Regions from separate parts of the Desulfofalx alkaliphila DSM 12257 genome, predicted to be linked through region 1. Evidence: riboswitches for the same ligand, from Rfam matches in the RefSeq annotation. Region 1 holds a riboswitch; the other holds the start of a gene.
The links. Region 1 has a riboswitch for cyclic di-AMP ahead of eam (glutamate 2,3-aminomutase). Riboswitches for the same ligand answer to the same signal wherever they lie in the genome.
Positions count from the first base shown of each region.

Region 2: another riboswitch for cyclic di-AMP. It lies ahead of kamA (lysine 2,3-aminomutase); the one in region 1 lies ahead of eam (glutamate 2,3-aminomutase).

Region 1 covers NZ_JONT01000004.1:79,047-90,380, forward strand. Annotated here, with positions in the region: gene BR02_RS0104210 (PHP domain-containing protein) at 1-197, shown strand, start outside; gene BR02_RS0104215 (LL-diaminopimelate aminotransferase) at 210-1,367, shown strand; gene BR02_RS0104220 (translation initiation factor 2) at 1,478-1,774, shown strand; gene BR02_RS0104225 (HD domain-containing protein) at 1,823-2,350, opposite strand; gene cobU (bifunctional adenosylcobinamide kinase/adenosylcobinamide-phosphate guanylyltransferase) at 2,555-3,124, shown strand; cyclic di-AMP (ydaO/yuaA leader) riboswitch at 3,389-3,519, shown strand; gene eam (glutamate 2,3-aminomutase) at 3,641-4,897, shown strand; gene BR02_RS0104240 (YtrH family sporulation protein) at 5,017-5,340, shown strand; gene BR02_RS0104245 (hypothetical protein) at 5,337-5,825, shown strand; gene BR02_RS0104250 (histidine kinase) at 5,887-6,111, shown strand; gene BR02_RS0104255 (FxsA family protein) at 6,164-6,586, shown strand; gene guaB (IMP dehydrogenase) at 6,682-8,139, shown strand; gene BR02_RS0104265 (GNAT family N-acetyltransferase) at 8,214-8,873, opposite strand; gene BR02_RS0104270 (coiled-coil domain-containing protein) at 9,371-10,651, shown strand; gene BR02_RS0104275 (response regulator transcription factor) at 10,766-11,334, shown strand, end outside.
Region 2 covers NZ_JONT01000014.1:32,868-44,201, forward strand. Annotated here, with positions in the region: gene plsY (glycerol-3-phosphate 1-O-acyltransferase PlsY) at 1-294, shown strand, start outside; gene BR02_RS0108825 (NAD(P)H-dependent glycerol-3-phosphate dehydrogenase) at 318-1,352, shown strand; gene BR02_RS0108830 (MarR family winged helix-turn-helix transcriptional regulator) at 1,282-1,932, opposite strand; gene spoIVA (stage IV sporulation protein A) at 2,419-3,897, shown strand; gene BR02_RS0108840 (CCA tRNA nucleotidyltransferase) at 4,002-5,285, shown strand; gene ablB (putative beta-lysine N-acetyltransferase) at 5,316-6,176, opposite strand; gene kamA (lysine 2,3-aminomutase) at 6,224-7,459, opposite strand; cyclic di-AMP (ydaO/yuaA leader) riboswitch at 7,620-7,800, opposite strand; gene BR02_RS0108855 (ACT domain-containing protein) at 8,166-8,612, shown strand; gene BR02_RS0108860 (homoserine dehydrogenase) at 8,640-9,935, shown strand; gene thrB (homoserine kinase) at 9,945-10,847, shown strand; gene BR02_RS0108870 (aspartate kinase) at 10,890-11,334, shown strand, end outside.

The DNA of each region.
Region 1 (11,334 bases):
TAAAGGGCTTGGAAGTATGGCACCCCCATCACAGTCCAATACAGAGACAGTATTATTTAAAACAGTGTCAGGAGAAAGGCTTGATCCCCACAGGTGGCTCAGATTATCATGGTGCAAAGCACCATTCATGTAATTGTTTGGGGTCAGTTACAGCTCCTATGGAGTCGGTGAGACGCATAAAAGAATTACTAAAATAACGGAGGTAAAGAATGCAAAGGGCAAAAAGGATTAAGGCTTTAGATTCAGCTATTTTTAGCGAAATGACCAGAAGAAAACAAGAGGTGGAATCGAGAAATATTAAAGTAATCAACTTAGGTATTGGCAGTCCTGATCGCAACCCGGCGCCACATGTTATCGAAACAATGAAACAGGCTATGGATAAACCAGGAAACTTTACTTATCCAATTACCGGCAAACCAGAGCTTCATAGGGCTGTGGCAAATTGGTATGCTAAAAGGTTTGGCGTACATCTGGATCCCGACAATGAAGTGCTGATTCTGATGGGCTCACAGGATGGTTTAGGTCATATTTCCCTTGCCTATATCAACCCCGATGATATTGCCCTGGTCCCAGACCCCGGGTATCCCATTTACTCTGCCAGCATATTGTTGACCCAGGGAAAAATCTACCCTATGCCTCTGCTGGCTGAAAATAATTATTTGCCAAAACTAAGTGATATCCCACCGGATATTGCCAAGGCAGCAAAGTTAATGTGGCTAAATTATCCTAACAACCCTGTTGCAGCGGTGGCAGACCTAGGCTTTTTTGAAAAAGTTGTGGATTTTGCCAAGGAGTATGATATATTGGTTTGTCATGATGCGGCCTATTCGGAGCTGGCCTACGATGGATACAAACCGGTTAGCTTCTTACAAGTTCCCGGTGCCAAGGATGTGGGGGTAGAATTTCACTCGCTATCCAAAACCTACAATATGGCCGGATGTCGCTGTGGTTTTGTTGTGGGAAACCAAAGTGTAATAGAAGCCCTGGCCCTGGTTAAGTCAAACATCGATTATGGGGTATTTAGCGTGGTACAAGAGGGTGCCATTGCAGCACTTAATGGCCCACAAGATTCGGTGGTTGAAAATGCTCGTATTTATCAGCAGCGAAGGGATGTGTTAGTTGATGGGCTGTCAGAATTGGGCTGGGAAATCCCCAGACCGAAGGCATCTATGTTTTTGTGGGCACCACTGCCCTTTGGCTACAAATCATCCCGTGAATTTGCAATTGATTTGCTGGAGAAAACAGGGGTGTTAGTAATTCCGGGCATTGCCTTTGGCCAGCAGGGAGAAGGTTATGTGCGTATTGCTTTGGTGCAAGAAGAAGAGCTGTTGATAGAGAGCATTAACAGAATCAAAGAAAAATTTTAGCTATAATTTATGGATTTAGCCACCAAGAAAACTGTGTTAATTAGCTAATGTCTATTTATACCCCTGTATGCATATACTACAAATAATGCTTTTACAGGGACGGTGATTTTGTGGTAGAACACAATATCTACCTTCAAAGCAAAGAAGAAATAAGCAAAAGTGAGTATATTATTTACCTGCAGAACAAGGTACAAGAATTGGAGGATAAGGTTGAGCAGTTAAGACTAAGCCGCAGGGTATTGATGAATTTAATTGAAAAGATAGAACGTGAAAAGAATAGCTTAATGGAAAAATTAGAAAGAGAAAATAAAAAATTGCATAAAAGTAATTATCGATACGCCAAAAGACTGCTTAACCAAAACCTGCTAATTGCAGAGCTGCAATCTAAATTGTCAAATTCAAATTAAAACAGCCGATTTCTATACCCCGGGTTAACTCCGGGGTTATATTTTTAACTAATATTTGCTGTCTGCCTCTTGTAAAATTATTAATTCTTTTGAAGCATTTCTTATCTTGCAATGGTGATTGCGGATTAAATATACCACCTGGTCGTTTACACCAATTGACTGGGCAAATTGGGCACCTCTGACATCATGTGTCTGCTGAATAAAAAAAGCCCTCCCCAGCGAACCCAACTCACCCTTCTCGCCATACTTGGTTAATTTATATGCTAATTTAGGAGCCAGGCGTCGTGTTAGTACGATTACGACACGATGCCATGTTTTTACTTCTCCTTTTTTTTTGCCGCAATCGTGTAATAATGCTGCTTTGATTAATACCGGCCCCTTAATCTTGGGGCTTTTTTCTAACATAGCCAGGCAGTGATAAGACACGTTAAGGCAATGTCTTTGTGTAGGAATATCCATTTGATAAAAAAGGTCTTGTTCCTTAGTATTTAATATTTTAGTAATAAAGCTTCTGTCTTGATCATTAAGTTTGCTGCAAATTGCTGAAATAAATTGCTTAATTCTAATCCAGCACATGATAATCCCCTTAGACGTAAAATAAAAACCTAATATATATTTATTATACTGTAAATAGCGCCTACTAAAAACATTATCTCAATTATAACTGTATTAAAGAAGGAATTTGTATTTAAACATAGAAAACCTCAAATATAAATGATTGTTACATATGTAACAAACTGAATGAATTCTTTGTTTTTATTATTTGGGGTGGTGAAAACTGTGGGTAAAGATAACCTTATAGTTGTTATCGGCGGGGCGCGTAGTGGGAAAAGCAAATTTGCAGAAAACTTAGCAGCCGGCTTGGGCAAAAATGTTACTTATATAGCCACTGCGGCTGTGGTAGACAGTGAGATGGCCAATAAGATCGCCCAATTGAAGTCAAGAAGGCCTAAACATTGGCATACCATTGAAGAAACCTTAGAAATAGTAGATATTGTAGGTGAACTGGGACAAAAAGCTGACGTTATTCTGGTGGACTGTTTAACGGTTTGGCTGTCAAATTTACTGCTAAACTCAACAAGTGCCGGCCCAAGTTTATCTTGGCCAAAGAAGGAAAGCTACATTTTAAATGAGGTAGAAAGATTGTCTCGGACAGCTAAAGAATGCCAGGCTACAGTTATTATTGTAACCAATGAGATAAGTCTTGGTTTGTTACCTGATAATAAATTAGGCCGCGCCTTTCGTGATGTGACGGGTGCCGCAAATCAAATCATTGCAAGGTACGCTGATAAGGTTTATCTTACTGTGGCAGGTATTCCTGTGGAACTAAAATCTCTTACCCACAGGTAGAATAAAAATACAATACTGTATCCAACCGGCAACCGGAAAATTTAATTATAGTTACCAAAACTGTATAATTATTGCGCTTCACAGCATACCCGGCGCTATTTTTTTAATAGCGTCCTTCTTTTTCCACTTAGTATTTAAACGAAAGAGCTGGGTAATAAATATAGAGAATAAATGATATTTAATAAAATTAATTTGTATGTACTATAGAAAGCTAATAAAAAAAATGATATAATTTAACTGGTATAAATTTTAAAATTAAATTTTTCCTCTATACCGCTGAATTCTTTTTATTAAAGAAGCGGAGGAACCGAATTTTTGGGGTGAATCCCGTATGGGTAGGGTTACTTTCGACCCGAATCCGTCAGCTAACTTCGCAAGCGTTTGAGAGAGGGGAAAGCAATACCTTTAATTAAGGTAAGGCTTAGTTAAAATCGCCCAAAATCCCCGTTCTCAAACGAACTGGGTTTTTTGTTTTATTCGGCTAACATTTTACACTATTCTAGAGGGGGTTTGTTAATGGCTGTAAATTTATTGAATGAAAACAAATTTACAAAAAAAGAAAAATACAAGATTGCCCTCAAAAGAGCAGAAGAGTTGAAGGGTAGAATTAGTGATTATTTAATTAATAAGGAATCCATATACACAGGATTCGATCTGCAACACGATATTAACAAACGTAAGGAAAAATTGTTGAAGCTATTTAATGCCACTGAGGAACAGTGGAATGATTGGAAATGGCAAATGGCTAACCGTATAAGAGACATAGAGACACTGTCTGCTATATTTGATATTGATGAAAAAGATTTGGAGGACATTACAAAGGTTGGCAATAAGTTTCGCTGGGCTATCTCGCCTTATTATGCCAGTTTGATGGAATATAATACCAAAGATCCCATTTGGTTACAGGCAGTGCCTTCAAGGGAGGAGTTATGCGACAAAAGTGGCGTTGATGATCCCATGGCTGAGGAATTTACTTCTCCGGCTCCGGCTATCACACGAAGGTATCCCGATAGGTTAATCATTAATGTCACCAATCAATGTGCAATGTATTGCCGTCATTGCCAGAGAAGACGTAACATTGGTGAAGTAGACAAACACAAACCCAAAAAGATGTTAGAAGAATCACTGGCCTACATTCGTGCCAATAAAGAAATAAGAGATGTGTTAATTACCGGCGGTGATGCACTGTTACTCTCTGACAGTATGATAGATTGGTTATTAGGTGAATTGGATAAAATTGAACATGTGGAAATAAAGCGTTTGGGCACAAGGACCCTTGTTACTATGCCACAGCGCATTACACCGCAATTGTGTAGCATAATAGAAAAACACCCTCCCATTTATATAAATACTCAATTTAATCACCCCAGAGAAATAACTCCAGAAGCAAAGCAAGCCTGTGATATGTTAATTAAAGCCGGTGCAGTACTAGGAAATCAGGCTGTACTATTGAAAGGTGTTAATAACAATCCGCATATAATGAAAAAATTAAACCATCAATTATTAAAGATAAGAGTTCGACCCTATTATATATTCCATGCAAAACAGGTAACCGGCACAAAACATTTTATAACCTCAGTGGATGAAGGCCTGGAAATAATTGATAAGTTAAGGGGCTATACCTCTGGACTTGCGGTGCCTACCTATATTATTAATGCCCCCAATGGTTACGGCAAAACACCGATTTTGCCCCAGTATGTAATAAATAAAACAGACAAAGATATTACCATACGCACCTGGGAAAAAAGGGTAATGCACTGTAAAGTTAATTAACCGATAAAAAAATAAGAGTTTATATTTAAGAGCTTATATTTTAAGCTCTTATTTTTTTAACATAAAGACCCTCCTCACTTAATAAATTATTATAAAAATTACCTAAGGGAGGGGGTTAGATGACCTTTGAGCAGAAGATGGTCATCATTTTTTTTACTGCTTTGGGGGTGGTGCTTGGCGCCGCTCTCATAGGTTCTGCTTCTTCAATAATGGTGCGTCAACCTCCGGTCACCACAATGGTAAGAATTGCCGGTGAGATAAAAATTTGGGCCATTGTTGCTGCAATTGGAGGTACTTTCACTGCCATTGAAGTTCTAGAATCCGGTATATTTGACGGGGAATTTAGAGCGGTAATTAAACAACTTTTATATGTATTGAGTGGCTTTGCCGGGGCACAGGTGGGATATTTTTTAATATTGTATTTAGCGGGTGGTAACAATTGAATATAACTGCAATAAGATTAATTTCGGCTATATTCATTGGAATACTTTTAGGTGCCTCGGGCATGAATTTATACATTAGCAATCAATACGAGAAGTTAATTGCTAAAAACAGAGCCTTAGAAGAAGAGTTGATTAACACACAGAAAAGCCTGGAGGAATTAAAGGGAAGATTAGAGCAGCAGCAGCGAAAAAGCATTATTGCCCAGATAAAACCTCAACTGGTTATTAATGTCACCGAAGATATGCCCAGTTACGCAGTAACCAGTGCCAAACTTGACGGGGAAAAGAAAATAACAGAGCTACTTGAACCTTTTAAAGGGCAGGAGGTTAATGGGACAAATTTTAATTTAATCGCCAGAATTATTGACGGAAGGGAATTTGAGAGTGAAGGTAGAAGATATGTTTTAAAAGTTGATGTGGTGGTAGCCACAGAAGAGTTATTAGTTTTCGCCACCGCAGACCTATTAAAGACAATTGAATATTAAGACATAACTGCCACTGCTTTGGACAAAATATCAATAATAAATACAAAAGGAGTGGTGGTTTATGGAAGAGTACTTGCGAGCCAGGGTACCATGGAGCACTGAACCAAGTTTATCTACTAAAACAGAAGAAGTGGGTATAGATTTTGATTCCTTTATTGAAGGTCTAAAAAACGATAAGACAGATGCTGAGATGGCTCAAGAATTTGGTGTAACCGAAAAAACAATCGGCCACCTAAGACATCATTTTATTACCAGAGGCATTGGATCAATTATGGGTCAAGATTAAATACTACAGGGCCAAGCCTGGCCCTTTTTATTTTATAGTTTGATATATTAAGATGAGGATAAGGGAGAGATTTGTTTTGTTAGGCCGTTTATTATTATTTTTTATTATTGTTCCGTTTATTGAGATAACAATACTAATTAGACTTGGCGACTATATAGGATTTTGGCCCACTTTCGGACTGGTTATTCTAACGGGCCTTATAGGCCTTGTTATAATACGAACACAAGGTTTCTATATGCTACAACGCATTAGAAATGATGTTGCTATGGGAGTGCCGCCGGCACAGGCACTTATTGACGGCCTGTATTTATTAATTGGCGGCATATTATTAATAGTTCCTGGGCTAATAACTGACTTTATAGGTTTATTACTGCTGTTTCCTGTTTTCCGTTTTATGATTAACAGGTTGCTAACCCCATGGTTAATTGGCAAATTACATAAAAGCGGTGGATTTTATTATCGACGTTGGCAGTAGGATGGAAATTAACTGCAGCTTAACTTTAATTGATATTAATTGTATGTTATAATACAAAATTATTATAGATTTAGTTTAAAGAAGGGAGCGTTGACATGTATCCCGATAAATTTGCAAAAGAGGGATTAACTTTTGATGATGTTTTACTTGTACCTGCAGCTTCTGAGGTGCTACCCCGAGACGTTGACACCTCAGTGAATCTCACACAAAAAATTAAATTGAACATTCCAATAATGAGTGCAGGAATGGATACAGTTACTGAATCCCGCATGGCTATAGCCATAGCCCGGGAGGGTGGGATTGGTGTAATTCATAAGAATATGACTATAGAAGAGCAGGCTTTAGAGGTGGACCGGGTAAAACGTTCAGAACATGGAGTAATATGGGATCCGATATTTCTGTCACCTCAACACACCATTAATGATGCAGAATCCCTAATGTCCCGCTACCGCATATCCGGCGTACCCATCACCCAAGAAGACGGCAAACTGGTGGGTATACTGACCAATAGGGATTTAAGATTTATTAAGGACTATAACCAACCGATAGGTAATGTAATGACCAAGGACAACCTAGTAACTGCACCGGTTGGCACCACCTTGGTAGAAGCTCAAGATATATTGCAGCAGTATAAGGTAGAAAAACTGCCCATAGTCGATGATAATTACGTATTAAAAGGCTTAATTACAATTAAAGACATTGAAAAAGCAAGACAGTTCCCTCATTCAGCTAAGGACAGTCGAGGCCGACTGCTGGTGGCGGCTGCTGTGGGAGTATCCGCAGAAACAGAAGAGCGGTTGAGTGCATTAGTTAAGGCTAAGGTTGACGTTATTGTAGTAGATACTGCCCACGGACATTCTAAATATGTTATCGAAACAGTAAAATACATAAAACAGAATTATCCGGAAATAGATGTTATTGCGGGCAATGTGGCCACGGCAGAAGCCACTAAAAAACTTATAGAAGCCGGTGCCGATGCGGTAAAGGTTGGTATTGGACCCGGTTCTATATGTACCACCAGGGTGGTAACCGGTGTAGGGGTTCCACAAGTTACGGCAATTTACGACTGTGCTATGGAAGCTAAAAAATATAAGATCCCAATTATAGCTGACGGAGGAGTTAAATATTCCGGAGATATTACCAAGGCCATTGCTGCCGGAGGAAATGTGGTAATGCTAGGTAGTATATTGGCCGGCACAGAGGAAAGTCCCGGGGAAATAGAAATATATCAAGGTCGCAGCTACAAAGTTTATCGCGGCATGGGCTCATTGGGAGCAATGAAAAAGGGTAGTAAGGATCGTTATTTCCAAGACAATGCATTGAAATTGGTACCGGAGGGAGTAGAGGGTAGGGTACCCTATAAGGGAACACTTTCTGATACTGTGTTTCAGTTGATGGGCGGCTTAAGGGCAGGAATGGGTTATTGTGGATGTAAAAATATTAATGATTTACAGACTAAAACTAAATTTGTCCGAATAACCGGCGCCTCGTTAAAAGAAAGCCACCCCCACGGTGTAAACATTACTAAAGAAGCTCCCAACTACAATTTTTAATTTAGCGGTCAAGGATTTATTCTTGACACGGCCGGTTAAATAAAAATGGGCGGGGTTAACCCGCCCTTATTAATTTAAGTATATCTACTTCTAAAAGTAAGCTCTTCAAAGCGCTGAATAGCTTCCTTTGGCACATTTTTTCCAATTCTAACCATCAAAACATTGGCCGGATGCTCCAGTATATCAGGATCATCGGTGGCCCGCTTTCTTAGACCCACACTGCTAAAAAGTTTAGTCAACATTCGTTGATAATCCCACATTGTTAAATTGCTACCGCGCAAATCCCAATGCCAACAGTATTCAATTGTAATGATAATAAAATCCTCTGCAAAGCCATTGTTAATAATAGCTTCTTTTAGTAAGTGGTGAGCAACTCGATATTTTCGCCAGCTTTTTGTAATTTCAATAGCACCCAACTCTAAAACCCAGGGGTGTTTATGCCAGCGACTATATTCGTCTGGATGATGAAAAGTCACATACCCTATAATTTCATTGTTATGCCGAGCGATAAAAACTCTTCCGTTTGGTATGTCCGTAATTTTAATTAATGACTCCTTTTGGCGCTTTGCCGGTCGGAAATTATTTAAATCTTCATTAATAGTGAGACGGGATAGATAACTTGCCGATACAGGTCCCTCTAGATGTATTGAACCCTGTGGTGTAAAGATTAAGCCTTTAACAACCTGTATATCTTTTTGGTTTAATGTTTTCTCATCAGGATCATAAATAGCCATACTCATCCCCCATCACCCTTTCGTGAATCAATTCACTTATAATGACGCTTTTTCCACTGGGGTGCAAATATTACTCTTTGGACTGTAAAAACTACCACTTACTATTCATTATATGCCAATTGTCACTAAAATTACAAGACAAATAATTTATTTCTTATCTTATTTACCGGATGATCTGGCCTGCGGGGCCTGTTGCCTGGGGGCATCTTTTACCGCAATGGGCAGCAAAGCTCTATTTCTCTATTCTGGCTAAGCAAATTGTAAAAAACTGTAGGAAATATCTGTAAAAAATTTACATTGTTTAAGCAGGGATATGGCTATTTCCAGTGAATATAATTATAGGTTAAAAATGGAAATTGTACATATATTCAGATTTAGGAAGGTGATTAAAATTGTCCAGCAGTAATCTAAGTTCCTTAACCGATGTCATAAAAAAGACCTTGTATTTTTGTGAAGGGTTGCCGGTTAATGATACAGCTCGCTATGTACATTTGAAAATGCTTAAGGATTACACTCCAACCCAGGTGATAGAGAAAGTGACCCTGTGTCTAAATCAAAATCCATGTTTTTACTCTGATAGCCATGGTTTATGGTATCTTGAATCTAAAGGTAATGAGGAAAATGATAAATTTTATAAAACACTTATTAAAAAAAAAGAACCCATGTCATTGCGTGAGGTGACCAAAGGTACAGGTACAAAAAAAAGAAAAATTCAAAAACTTACTGAAGAAGCTGCATTAGTTACCGATGGAAGGTTTGTACAAATGGAAAATGGTAATTGGGGGTTAACCCAATGGAACATTGAGCCTGAAATATATTCTTTAAAACATTTAATAATAAAAGTGTTAAAAATGCATCCAGGCGGTGTATCTCCAGAGGATGTGTATCATACCGTTAAAGAGTGGCGTCCTTGTACATTGGATGCAATAAAACAAAACTTAAAAAAGTTTGCTTACTTTGAGTTAGTAGATACTAATATGTATACATATGATAAAAAATTGCATGCCTTCAATGATATTTTAATGGAGCGCTACCTGGGTATTTTACGGCGACAAAAACAAAGGTGGCAGTATGATCGGGAACGGTGGAAGATTAAACTTGGTAATTTAGAAAGGCAACTAAGTGAGGTGTCTAAAGCACAGCGGGAAGCTGCGGCGGCACTGGCGGAAAGGGTATCAATAATGGACCAATACCACCATTTAGCAACACAGTTATCAGAAAAAGATTTACTTCTTTCCATGCGCAAGAAAGAAATTTTGCGTTACCGGGAGCAGTTGGCAAAGCTTGAAGCTAAGGCTAACAGCATACTCCATCAATGCCGCCTTTGGGTTAACCGTACCAAGGAAAGGGATATGAAAATACATAGTTTGCAAAAGATTAACGAAAAGAATCAGTCCAGTTTGGAAATAATGTTTGCTAAACTACAGCAGTATAAAGAGAAAGATCGTGAAAGTAAAGCAAAAATTGCGGAACTTAAGGATCACTATACCACCCGTATTGCAGAGCTGCAAACTGAAATTGTAGAATTAAAAGAAAAATTAGAACGGTATAAGGAAAACAGCGACTATGAAGAGCGCAGACTCTATCAGGATATCAACGATATGTCCAATGATCTGAAGGAAGCCCTGGAAACAAGTGAGCAATTACAAAAGACAGTCCGCTTGTTACAGCAGGAGTTGGATCAGGCAATAGAAGCTAAAAAGAAATTAGAGAATAAATTAAAACCCTTGCCGGTTAGAATCGCTTTAAAAATATCAAGTTTTATCTCTGGGTATTAGTGAAAGCCTTGGAATGACATTCCAAGGCTTTTATCTGGCGTAAAAGGCCGTGAACTTTACAGTATATTTAATATTATATAAAATATATCAAAAGCCGATGAGGGGTTATTAGCTATGGATTTAAGCCAAAAACATATTTTAATAGTAGATGATGAGGAAAAGATTAGAGATTTGTTATCTATGTACTTAAGGGAAGCAGGTTTTTTAACCAGTCAGGCTTCTGGCGGTCAGCAAGCCTTGGATATGATTAATGAATATAATTATAACTTAGTTATTTTGGACTTAATGATGCCGGGAATAGATGGCCTAGATGTGTGTCGAAAGATCAGGCAGACCTCCCAGATACCGGTTATAATTTTAACCGCCAAGGGGGATGAATTTGATAAGGTTTTGGGTTTGGAGATGGGTGCAGATGATTATATCGTAAAGCCTTTCAGTCCAAGGGAAGTGGTGGCAAGGGTGAAGGCGGTACTAAGAAGGTCAACAGCTTCTTCAATTAATAAAAATACTAGGGTGCTTAGATATGACGGACTGATAATAGATGCCGATGCAAGGGCAGTTGCCATAAAAGAGGTGGAAATTAATTTAACTCCAAAGGAGTTTGATTTGCTATATTTTATAGCCCAGTATCCTGGCAAGGTTTTTTCCCGGGAGCAGTTGCTCCGGCATGTTTGGGATTACGA
Region 2 (11,334 bases), on a different contig from region 1:
AAAGGGGGAAAGATTATAGCCACCGGGGCCGGCATAGTTTTTGCGCTTTCACCCCTGTCCGGTATTATTGGCTTAATACTTTTTATTGGCTCCATTGCCATTACCAGATACGTATCGGTGGGTTCAATGATGGCTGCAATTTCGGTGCCCCTATCCTTTTACTGGCTGGATCTGGAACTTCCCTTTGTAGTATTTGGGCTATTGGCGGCGGTATTTGCCATATATAAGCACCGTTCTAACATTAAACGCATTATCAATGGCACTGAATTTAAATGCGGGCAAAAAAAGCAATGATTAACCAGGGGAGGCGCTAAGCAATGAAACAAATGGTAGCGGTGGTGGGAGCGGGCAGTTGGGCCACTGCGCTGGCAATACAGTTAGCCAACAAGGGGCATACAGTAAAGATGTGGTCCCGCAATGAAGAGACCGTGCGAGAAATAAATAATGAACACCAAAACAATAAATACCTCGAAGGAATAACAATACCCCAAAACATTACTTGCAGCGGGGACTATAAAGAAGTGCTGTCCGGCTGTCAATATGTCTTATACGGTGTCCCGTCCCATTCCTTTAGGGAAGTAATAAAAATGACCCTGCCTTATTTAAGCCAAAGGGCAGTGGTAATCAATGCGGCAAAGGGTATTGAAGAGCAAACCCTTAAACGCATGTCAGATGTTTTTAACGAAGAAACTGACGGCGGCGGTGATAAAAGCTATGTGGTGCTTTCCGGGCCCAGCCATGCGGAAGAGGTGGCCCTTAATATTCCCACTGCTTTGGTAGTGGCATCAAAGGACATGAAAAGTGCCCAAGGGGTGCAAGAACTTTTTATGTCTGATTACATGAGGGTTTATACCAATCCCGATGTGGTCGGTGTAGAGCTTGGTGGATCACTGAAAAACATTATTGCTTTGGGAACCGGTATAGCCGATGGCTTAGGCTTCGGAGATAACACTAAGGCAGCATTGATGACCAGGGGTTTAGCAGAAATTACACGCCTGGGTGAAGCCATGGGTGCATCGCCAATGACCTTTGCCGGTTTGGCCGGGGTTGGCGACTTAATTGTCACCTGCACCAGTATGCACAGCCGCAATCGCAGGGCGGGCATTGCAATAGGGAAAGGTAAATCTATGGATGAGGCTGTTCAAAGTGTGCGTATGGTGGTGGAGGGAGTGCGCACCACCCGGGCAGCCAAAGGTTTGGCCGCCCGGTACGGAGTTGAAATGCCCATAACTGAGCACATTTATAAGGTTCTATATGAGGGCCACTCGCCGCGGGAAGCGGTTATGAGTCTGATGGGTCGTTCAGGTAAACCTGAGATTGAAGAGGTTGCTCTGTTGAATTGGCAGTCCTAACATTGGAACATATATTTTCAACATAAGCGGACACATCTGTGCCAACTAACAAACCGGTGCTTTTGTTAAGCCACTGATAAACATCCCTGTTTTCGTAGGCCTCTTGGGCGATAATTGACAAACCGTGTTCAAACTCGCCCTGTTCCTTTGCCAAATACAGTGCAGCAAGCTCCTGCCCCTTGTGGGTTGCTTTTAAGGCCGAAGTCTTACCGTCCACCGGCGTGATGCTAATTAGCTCTTTCTTTTGCAGTGAACGGGAGATGCGACTGGCAGTGGAACGATTCCATAAACACAGGGCTGCCAAATCAGTCATGGATAAGCCCTCGGCTGCAATTACAGTTAATAATGCCAGGTGCTGGGCAGGGGTTAAATTAAAGGCACTGAGCTGCTTTTCCCACGAGACATCCAGATAGTGATAAAGGCGGCGCAAGTACATAAGTATACGCAGGCGATCACTGATCTTGTCATTTTTACAAGGGTAATGTTTAATTAAGGACCACATGGCTTCACTGTTAAGGGGTGGAATCTTTTTTGCGCGCCCTGATTTTTTCTTAAGACCTGTTACCGGCTCTTCCTTCAAAGTACTCACCTCTGTTTTATACATTTTTCTTCGTTAACGATGCTCTTAAAACCCAGGTTAACCGTTGCCGCGGTGATTGAAATAAACATATTTTTGTTTTAAAGGACTCTATTTGAGTCCTTTTTTAGTGTACGTAAAATGTGCAAATAATGTTCCACAAAATGGCAGAACTTTGCCGATATTAAATAACTTTTGCTGTCATTTTTTTACTACTTGGCATCATACAATTAATCAGTGCCAAGATTTTTTTTGCTTGTTTAATAAAGAAGGTCATAATTCTAAATTGCCGTCATATATATATATTGTTATTGTATGTGCTTGGAAAAATAATACACATGGACAGGACTACCCGATGCCCGGGGTAAGGTATCTGAAAAAATGTAGTCTGTTGTCCTGACCTTTCGCTTGGCGGGGGAGGGATGCATGATTTTACATACAGATTAGAAAGAAAAAATTTTATATATTCTCAAAGGAGGGAGAGTGTGCATGGAAAAAATTGACCTTTTTCGTGATATTGCCGAACGCACCGGTGGAGATATTTATCTGGGCGTGGTCGGCGGGGTGCGAACCGGCAAATCAACATTTATAAAAAGGTTTATGGATTTATCTGTAATACCAAATATTAAAAACATACATGACAGGGAACGTGCCCGGGACGAACTTCCCCAAAGCGGTGCCGGTCGTACAATTATGACTACCGAACCTAAATTTGTGCCCAATGAAGCGGTAGAAATAACGATGAGTCCCGGCTTAGAAGTAAAGATGCGCTTGGTGGACTGTGTGGGCTACCGGGTGGAAGGTGCCCTGGGTTATGAAGAAGAAGACGGCCCCCGGATGGTTACCACTCCCTGGTTTGAAGACCCCATCCCCTTCCAAGAGGCAGCTGAAATTGGCACCCGCAAAGTTATCTCTGAGCACTCAACCATTGGGGTGCTGGTGACCACTGACGGTACCATCAGTGATATTCCCCGGGAAAATTACTTAGATGCTGAAGAGCGGGTGGTGGAAGAACTTAAAGAGCTGGGGAAGCCATTTGTAATTATCATGAATACAATTAGACAAAATTCACCGGATGTGCATGAACTTTCCGCTGATTTGCAAGATAAATATGACGTGCCCGTATTGCCTATCAATGTTGCGGAAATGAGCCAGGAAGACATTTTATACATCCTGGAGCAAATCTTATTTGAATTCCCGGTCAATGAAGTGACCATCACACTGCCTAAATGGGTGGAAGAATTGGATGTTAAGCACTGGCTGCGGGATAGTTTTGAAGATGCAGTAAAAACCACTGTTCACCATGTGCGCCGCCTGCGGGACATCGAAACGGCACTGGATGCGCTGTCAGATTTTGACTTTGTGGATCAAGTTATACTTACCAGCATGGACATGGGTACCGGTTCGGCGTCAATAGAAATGAAGGCTAAACAAGAGTTGTTCTATAAAGTTCTTACCGAAGAAACCGGTTACGAGGTGCAGGGAGATCAAGACATCTTCCGCTTAATGTGTGAATTTGCCGTTGCGAAAACCGAATGGGATAAAGTAGCTGATGCCCTAATGGAGGTAAGAGAAACAGGATATGGTGTGGTTACACCCAAACTGGATGAAATGAACTTAGAAGAACCTGAGCTTATACGTCAAGGAAGCAGGTTTGGTGTTAAACTTAAGGCCAGTGCACCATCATTACACATTATTAAGGCTGACATAACCACTGAAATAACTCCAATTATTGGAACAGAGAAGCAATGTGAAGAGTTAGTGCGTTATATGCTAGATGAATTTGATGAAGACCCGAAAAAGATCTGGAGCTCTGAAATATTTGGCAAGAGCCTGCATGATCTCGTTAGAGAGGGCATTCAAAACAAACTACATCGCATGCCAGAAAATGCCCAGGTTAAGCTACAAGAGACACTGCAGCGCATAGTAAATGATGGAAGTGGCGGACTAATATGCATCATAATATAAGAATAAAAAACCCGCAGGTAAAAACTTGCGGGTTTTATGTATTTGAAAGATAATGATAGGGAAGGGTCTTGACCCTTCCGAAAAAGATTAAAAGAGGTAATCCCATGCGCATACCTTCTGATGTTCAAGAAATAATGAAAACTTTAAAGCACAATGGCTTTGTAGCCTACTTAGTGGGTGGTTGCGTGAGAGACTTTTTCTTGGGTCGAACTATCCACGATTTTGATATAATTAGTGACGCTTTGGCTGAACAACTAGCAGGTATATTTCCCCGGGTGATCCCCATCGGTAAACGGTTTGGTACAGTTACGCTGTTGACCCAATACCGCAGTGTTGAAGTATCCACCATGATAGGTACATTGGAACAAAATTGCTCTCAACGAGATTTTACTATTAATTCCATGGCTATGGATGAAGAGGGAGTTTTATATGACTATTATGGAGGAAAGCGTGATGCTGAACTCCGAATATTGCGCGCGGTGGGAAATGCAGATGACAGATTTAAAGAAGACCCTTTGCGTTTGATGCGGCTAATTAGGTTTGCCACTGTGCTAGAGTTTAATATTGATAAAGGTACTAAACAAAAGGCTATTATCAATGCACCCCTAATTAGTAAAGTATCCGTTGAGAGGATAAGGGATGAATTTTGTAAAATAATTCTCTCTGACAACCCAGGTAGTGGTATTATGCTATTGGCTCAGCATAATTTACTGCCTGTAGTGATGCCGGAACTGGAAGAATGTATTGGCTTTGAACAACACAGCCCCCATCACGACAAGGATGTATTTCAGCACACTGTGGCAGTGCTAAATAATTCGCCAGCTAGGTTAAGTGTTAGGTTGGCGGCTTTGCTGCACGATATCGGTAAGCCCCAAACCTTTACTATCGGCAAAGATGGTAGAGGGCACTTTTATGACCATCAAAAGGCGGGGAGTGAAATGGTACGCCATATTCTCACCAGACTTAAATTCGACAATAAAACAATTGCTGTGGTTACTGTGCTGGTAAAGGAGCATATGTCGAGATTTGAGTTTTTAAGAGAAAAAAGTGTAAAGAAATTTATTAACAGGGTGGGTGTTGAAAATCTCGATGATTTATTTGCTTTGCAAATTGCCGATATTAAGGGTAGCGCTCGCTCGGATGATTTTTCTATGGTTACCGATTTGCGAAGCAAGGTTGATGAAGTGCTAAATAAAGGGGAGCCAATGACGGTAAAAGAACTGGCCATTAATGGTGTTGACTTAATCAGGATGGGTATTAAACCTGGACCTGCCATAGGGAAGATGCTCAAACAAGTGTTGGATCTGGTGATGGAGGAACCAAGTCTTAATACTAGAGAAAAACTAACTATTTTGGTGGGTAAACTAAAGGGAGAAAGCCTGCAGTGATGAGCTGCGGGCTTTGCCGTTTTACCGGCTTTATTTGAGATGGGGGGAGTTCAAAACCCATAAGTGCATATCTTCCCATTGACCAGAAATGTGGCAATTATTTATTAATGTACCACTATAAGTATAACCCATCCGGTGCAGTATTAAATTAATGCCATATTCAGATGCTCTGGATAAGCTATACAAGCATTTTATGTTTCTATCTAATACCGTGCGCTGCAGTTCCTCCATGATAATGTGCATTAATCCAAGTCCTTGATGACTAGGGTTTGTGGCGCAGTTTGTCATCTCTGCGTTGCTATTATCACTGTCGATTTCAGCTGCAGCTGCTGCAATGATAGCTCCATTTTGTTCAGTTAGTATAAAGATCGTATCATTATTCATTAGTTCACAGATATAGTCTGCATTGTTTAAAGGTGTAGGGTAGGTGGAAAACACCATATTGAAAAGTTTAGCTAATTCTGTAGCATCTTCAGTTGTGGCAAATCTAAGTGAATACCCCGGGGGTAATTTTTTAGCAAGCTTTTTTGGTGATGCTAATATTTTTCTTAGATCGTTCATTTTCTGTTCTAGTTTATCGCTTTGCCTGCGTGTGGGCTCGGGGTAACTTGCCATGAAAAATGCATCTTTACCATTAAAAAACCCTTCAGCAGTACCTTCTAGCAGGTATCCATGTTTTATTAGTTCGCCCAAATCTTTTCTACGGGCGGGAATTATTATTTTAGCAGCAGAATGCATGGAGGCTTTATTTTTCAGGTATTGAGAAAAAGCCTCGCCATTTCGGAGAGAATAATCCCATACCCATAGTCGCTGGTTAATGCTATCTACCATTACTTTTAGGGAGAAATTATTATCGTTGTGAGTTAGCATAGTTTGATTATCAAATAGCATTCTTTTCCTCCAGTCAAAAGTTCAAACATTCTTACCTTTTGCCTAACCTAACCCACTCGTTTTTCCGCCTTGCGTCGCTTGCTAGGCAGCAATAGGCTAGATGGCCCGGTGTTATTTTCGGTCTTTTTCACCATACAGTTGAAGCATTTATCACAACTGCTAGTTTTGTCTGGGGTCTCTTCGTATACGAACATTTCCCCTTCATAGTTGCGTAACACTACTTTGCTGTCTGACTGTGATATCATGTATTGTGGGTTAACTGGTATCTTTCCGCCTCCTCCTGGAGCATCCACCACAAACTGCGGTATAGACAAACCGGAAGTGTGACCCCGCAGGGATTCAATAATTTCAATACCTTTAGAAACCGAGGTGCGGAAATGTCCTATACCCATGGACAAATCACACTGATATAAATAATAGGGGCGAACCCTTATCTTAACAAGATTTCTCACTAGCTCTTTATATATATAAGCACAGTCATTTACACCCTTTAATAGTACACTTTGGTTACCCAAAGGTATACCAGCATTCGCTAACTTACTACAGGCCTCTGTTGTTTCTTTGGTGATTTCTTGAGGATGGTTAAAGTGTGTGTTTATCCATACTGGGTGATACTTTTTAAGCATATTACACAGTTCATCTGTTATGCGCTGGGGCAACACCACCGGCATTCTAGTACCGATACGAATAATCTCAACATGTTCAATTGCGCGCAACTGCTTTAATATATATTCAAGCTTGCTTTCACATAATGTCAGCGGGTCACCGCCGGAGATAACAACGTCTCTAATTTCCTTGGTTTTACGGATATACCGAATGGCTTTATCCACCTGAGCCTTAGGTAGCGGACTGTCGTGAGACCCTGCCATACGGCGTCGGGTACAATGACGGCAGTACATCGAACACTGGTCTGTTACCAGTAATAAAGCACGATCTGGATAACGGTGGGTTACACCTGGCACCGGTGAATCTACATCCTCATGGAGAGGATCTTCCATATCTGAAGTGGTAACCTTTAATTCTAAATCACTTGGTACCGCCTGTTTGCGAACAGGACAATTTTTGTCGGTGGGGTGCATTATTGAGGCGTAATATGGGGTGATAGCCATACGAAAACGTTTTAAACACTTTTCAATACCTTTTGCTTCTTGCTCAGACAATGAAATAATACCCTTTAGTTTTTCAACTGAATCAATACGATTTTTAATTTGCCACTGCCAACTGTCCCAATCCTCTTCAGTGGCGTTATGTTTCTTTAATAACTTTTCTTTAATTTGGCTCATATCTGCCTCCTCATGCCCGGTAAACTCCGGGAGTAATATCTAAAATCAAAAGTGCCCACACCTCTTATCAAAGAATTAACAAGGGGTGTGGGCACAACAAAAAATGCCTTGGTAAAGGGCAAAATTATTGCGTATAATTATTCACGTCAAATACCGTGTCTGATCCCCTTGCTACGCTTACGAGGTTAGCTGACGGGTTCGGGCTGAAGGGTAGCCCTACCCTTTGTGAGGTGAGAGGTTGGATGCTAGAAGAGAAAAACCTCAAAAACCTCAGCAATGGGATTCACCCCAAATAATTGGGTCCCCCGCTTCCATTAATGGGAATTAAGCGCTGCATTGTATAAATATAAAATTATTCTACTTGATTATTATAACTATAACTGGCAGTATAGTCCAATGGCGTATAACTAGAAATAATATTAAAAATAATGATAAGAGCTGTTTATAACAAACTGATCAAGTTCTGTCTCCGGAGAACGTCTATATAAACTACTTTGCTTAAATATTTACTGATAGTACAAGCCATTGCCTTCAAATTATGACCATAAGCTTGTTTGTTTGTATGAAAAGAGTGTATTTACAGACCATTTCGACTATGGTAAAAATTAAATTTTATCATTGTCAGCTTTAAAAGGCAGTGATATAATGTCTACTGCAGGGAGAAATATATCCACCACAGAAAGACAGGGAAGCGGAGGGAGTATCTTTGACAAACAAAGACCCGCGGTTTTTTTTAGTTCGAGAGGATATTTTACCAGAAGCAATCATTAAAACGGCACAAGCAAAGGAACTGCTAAGCCGGGGGCGTGCTACCACCGTTAATGAAGCGGTGGAGAAGGTGGGGCTTTCTCGTAGTGCTTTTTACAAATATAAAGAGGGAATATTTCCTTTTCACCAGTGGAGTAGGGGGAGCATAGTAACGATTTCGTTATTGCTAGAGCATCGTTCAGGGGTGTTATCCAGTATATTGAATAACATTGCACAAGTGGATGGGAATGTGCTTACTATCAATCAAAATGTACCCCTTGAGGGTGTGGCTGGTGTTACGGTGGCCATTGAAACCGCTGAATTAAGAGGTGATTTGGAAGAACTGGTAGCCAGGTTACAGAACATAGATGGTGTGCGAAGGGTAGAACTGGTAGGTCAGAGTTAAAATAAATTGTATGCGGAGGTTAAAGTTATGTCAGTTAATAAACAGATAATAAAAGTGGGTCTTTTGGGTTTAGGTACTGTGGGTCAAGGTGTATATCGCATCTTGAAAGATAACGCAGATAATATCCAGCGCCGTGCTGGCATAAAGGTTGAGATTGAAAAGATAATGGTGAGAGATACCACTAAAGAGCGGGGTATAAGCGTTAGCCAAGCTATGCTAACCAGTGATATTAAAGATATTGTCAATGACCCGGAAATTGATATTGTGGTGGAAGTTATGGGTGGTATAAACCCAACGTTAGACTACGTTTTACAAGCCTTAAACAACGGTAAAAGTGTGGTAACCGCCAATAAAGATATGGTGGCAATGCACGGTGAAGAATTGTTTAGCGCAGCAGAGGCCAATAACTGTGACTTGCTGTTTGAAGCCAGCGTTGCCGGTGGTATTCCCATCATTCGTACTTTAAAACAAAGCCTGGCGGCAAATAACATTGAGCAGGTATTTGGTATCATTAACGGAACCACCAACTACATGTTAACCAAAATGACCAGAGAAGGTTCTCAGTTTAACGATGTTTTAAAGGAAGCACAGCAAAAGGGTTATGCTGAAGCCGATCCCACTGCAGATGTGGAAGGGTATGATGCTGCCAGAAAAATTGCCATTTTGGCTTCAATTGCCTTTAATACCCGGGTAACTGTAAATGATGTTTATGTAGAAGGAATTACAAAGATTTCTGCAGAAGATATTGCGTATGCCAAGGAACTGGGGTATATTATTAAACTGTTAGGTATTGCAAAATATAATGATGATGGTATTGAAGTGCGGGTACATCCAACATTTATACCTGAAGAGCACCCGTTGGCATCGGTGAATGATGTATTTAATGCAGTCTTTGTCAAGGGTGACGCTGTGGGGGATACTATGTTTTACGGTCAAGGGGCAGGGGAGCTTCCTACTGCCAGTGCAGTAGTGGCAGATATTATGGATGCTGCTAGAGACTTGGTTAGGAATGTGCCTGGAATTATTAGCTGTACTTGCTATGACAACAAACCCCTTAAACCAATGAGTGAAAGCAAAAGCCGCTTTTACGTACGTACACTAGTGTCTGACAAACCAGGGGTGTTGGCGTCTATCGCACTGGTATTTGGTAATAAAGGTGTAAGTTTAGCATCGGTAATCCAAAAGGATGCTGAAGGATCCACAGCGGAGTTGGTGCTGGTTACTCATAATACTAAAGAAGAGAATCTGCAGGATGCTTTAGGTGACATAAGAAATCTTTCCTGTGTGAAAGAAATTGGTAACGTGATTAGAGTTGAAGGGTAGAGGATGGATATGATCCGTGTGCAAGTTCCTGCTACAACTGCAAATTTAGGTCCGGGCTTTGACTGCTTAGGAATGGCTTTAAAACTCTATAATACTGTAGAAATGCAGCAAATTGCTACTGGTTTAAACATTGAATTGCATGGTGATGGAGCCAATGATATTGACCGAGATGAAAATAACATTGTATATAAAGCGGCATATAAGGTGTTTAATCAGGTAGGCTATCGTCCAAGCGGCCTTAAAATAAGATTAAATAATCAAATACCTGTTTGCCGGGGGTTGGGCAGTAGTGCTGCTGCAATTGTCGGCGGCATCATCGCTGCTAACATTCTTTCAGGAAGTAAATTAGGAACCAAGGAATTATTGGAGTTGGCCAATGAAATGGAAGGGCATCCCGACAATGTAGCACCAGCATTAATTGGTGGTATTGTGGTGTCGGCATCTGATGAAGACGGGGTGCGTTTCATTAAAATCCAACCTCCTACTGAATTAAAGACGGTGGTTGCCGTTCCAGATTTTCAGCTTTCAACCAAGCTAGCCAGAGAGGCGCTACCTACCCAGGTAACACTTCAGGATGCTGTGTTTAATGTAGGTCGGGCATCGCTCTTAGTGGCGGCGTTATGCCAAGGAGACTTAAGTAAATTAACTTATGCTATGGAAGACAAATTACATCAAAGCTACCGTGCAAACCTTGTGCCTGGTATGAAAAAGGTGTTGGCTGCGGCTAGACTTGCGGGAGCAAAAGGTGTGGTGCTTTCTGGTGCCGGCCCAACGTTAATAGCCTTTGCAGATGACAATTTTGAGCTAATTGCTAAAGTGATGCGCGATACTTTCAGAGAAAGCGGTGTAATGGCTAAGGTAATGGTGCTGGAGCCAAGTCCAGTGGGTGCCAGAGCGTTGGAAAGGGTATAGAATACAAATTATTGAACAAGAGCTAGGGGTGAATCAGCAGTAATGTTAATTGTACAAAAATTTGGTGGTAGTTCGGTGGCTGACCCAGAGCGTATCAAAAGAGTTGCCCGCAGAGTGGTGGAAGGCCGCAAAGCAGGTAATGACATGGTGGTTACTGTATCGGCCATGGGTGATACTACTGATGATTTAATAGCGTTAATGAAAAAAATTACAGACAACCCTACAGGACGGGAAATAGATATGCTCCTTTCTACAGGGGAACAGGTGTCCATTTCTCTACTATCAATGGCTATTAAAGACTTGGGCTGTGATGTTGTTTCTCTAACTGGTGGACAAGTAGGTATAAAAACCAATGAGGTACATACCAAGGCAAAAATTGTTGATATAGATAGTAAAAGAATGCGAGATGAGTTAGATAGGGGACGCATTTTAGTGGTGGCCGGCTTTCAGGGTGTCAATGAAAACAAGGACATTACTACCCTGGGCC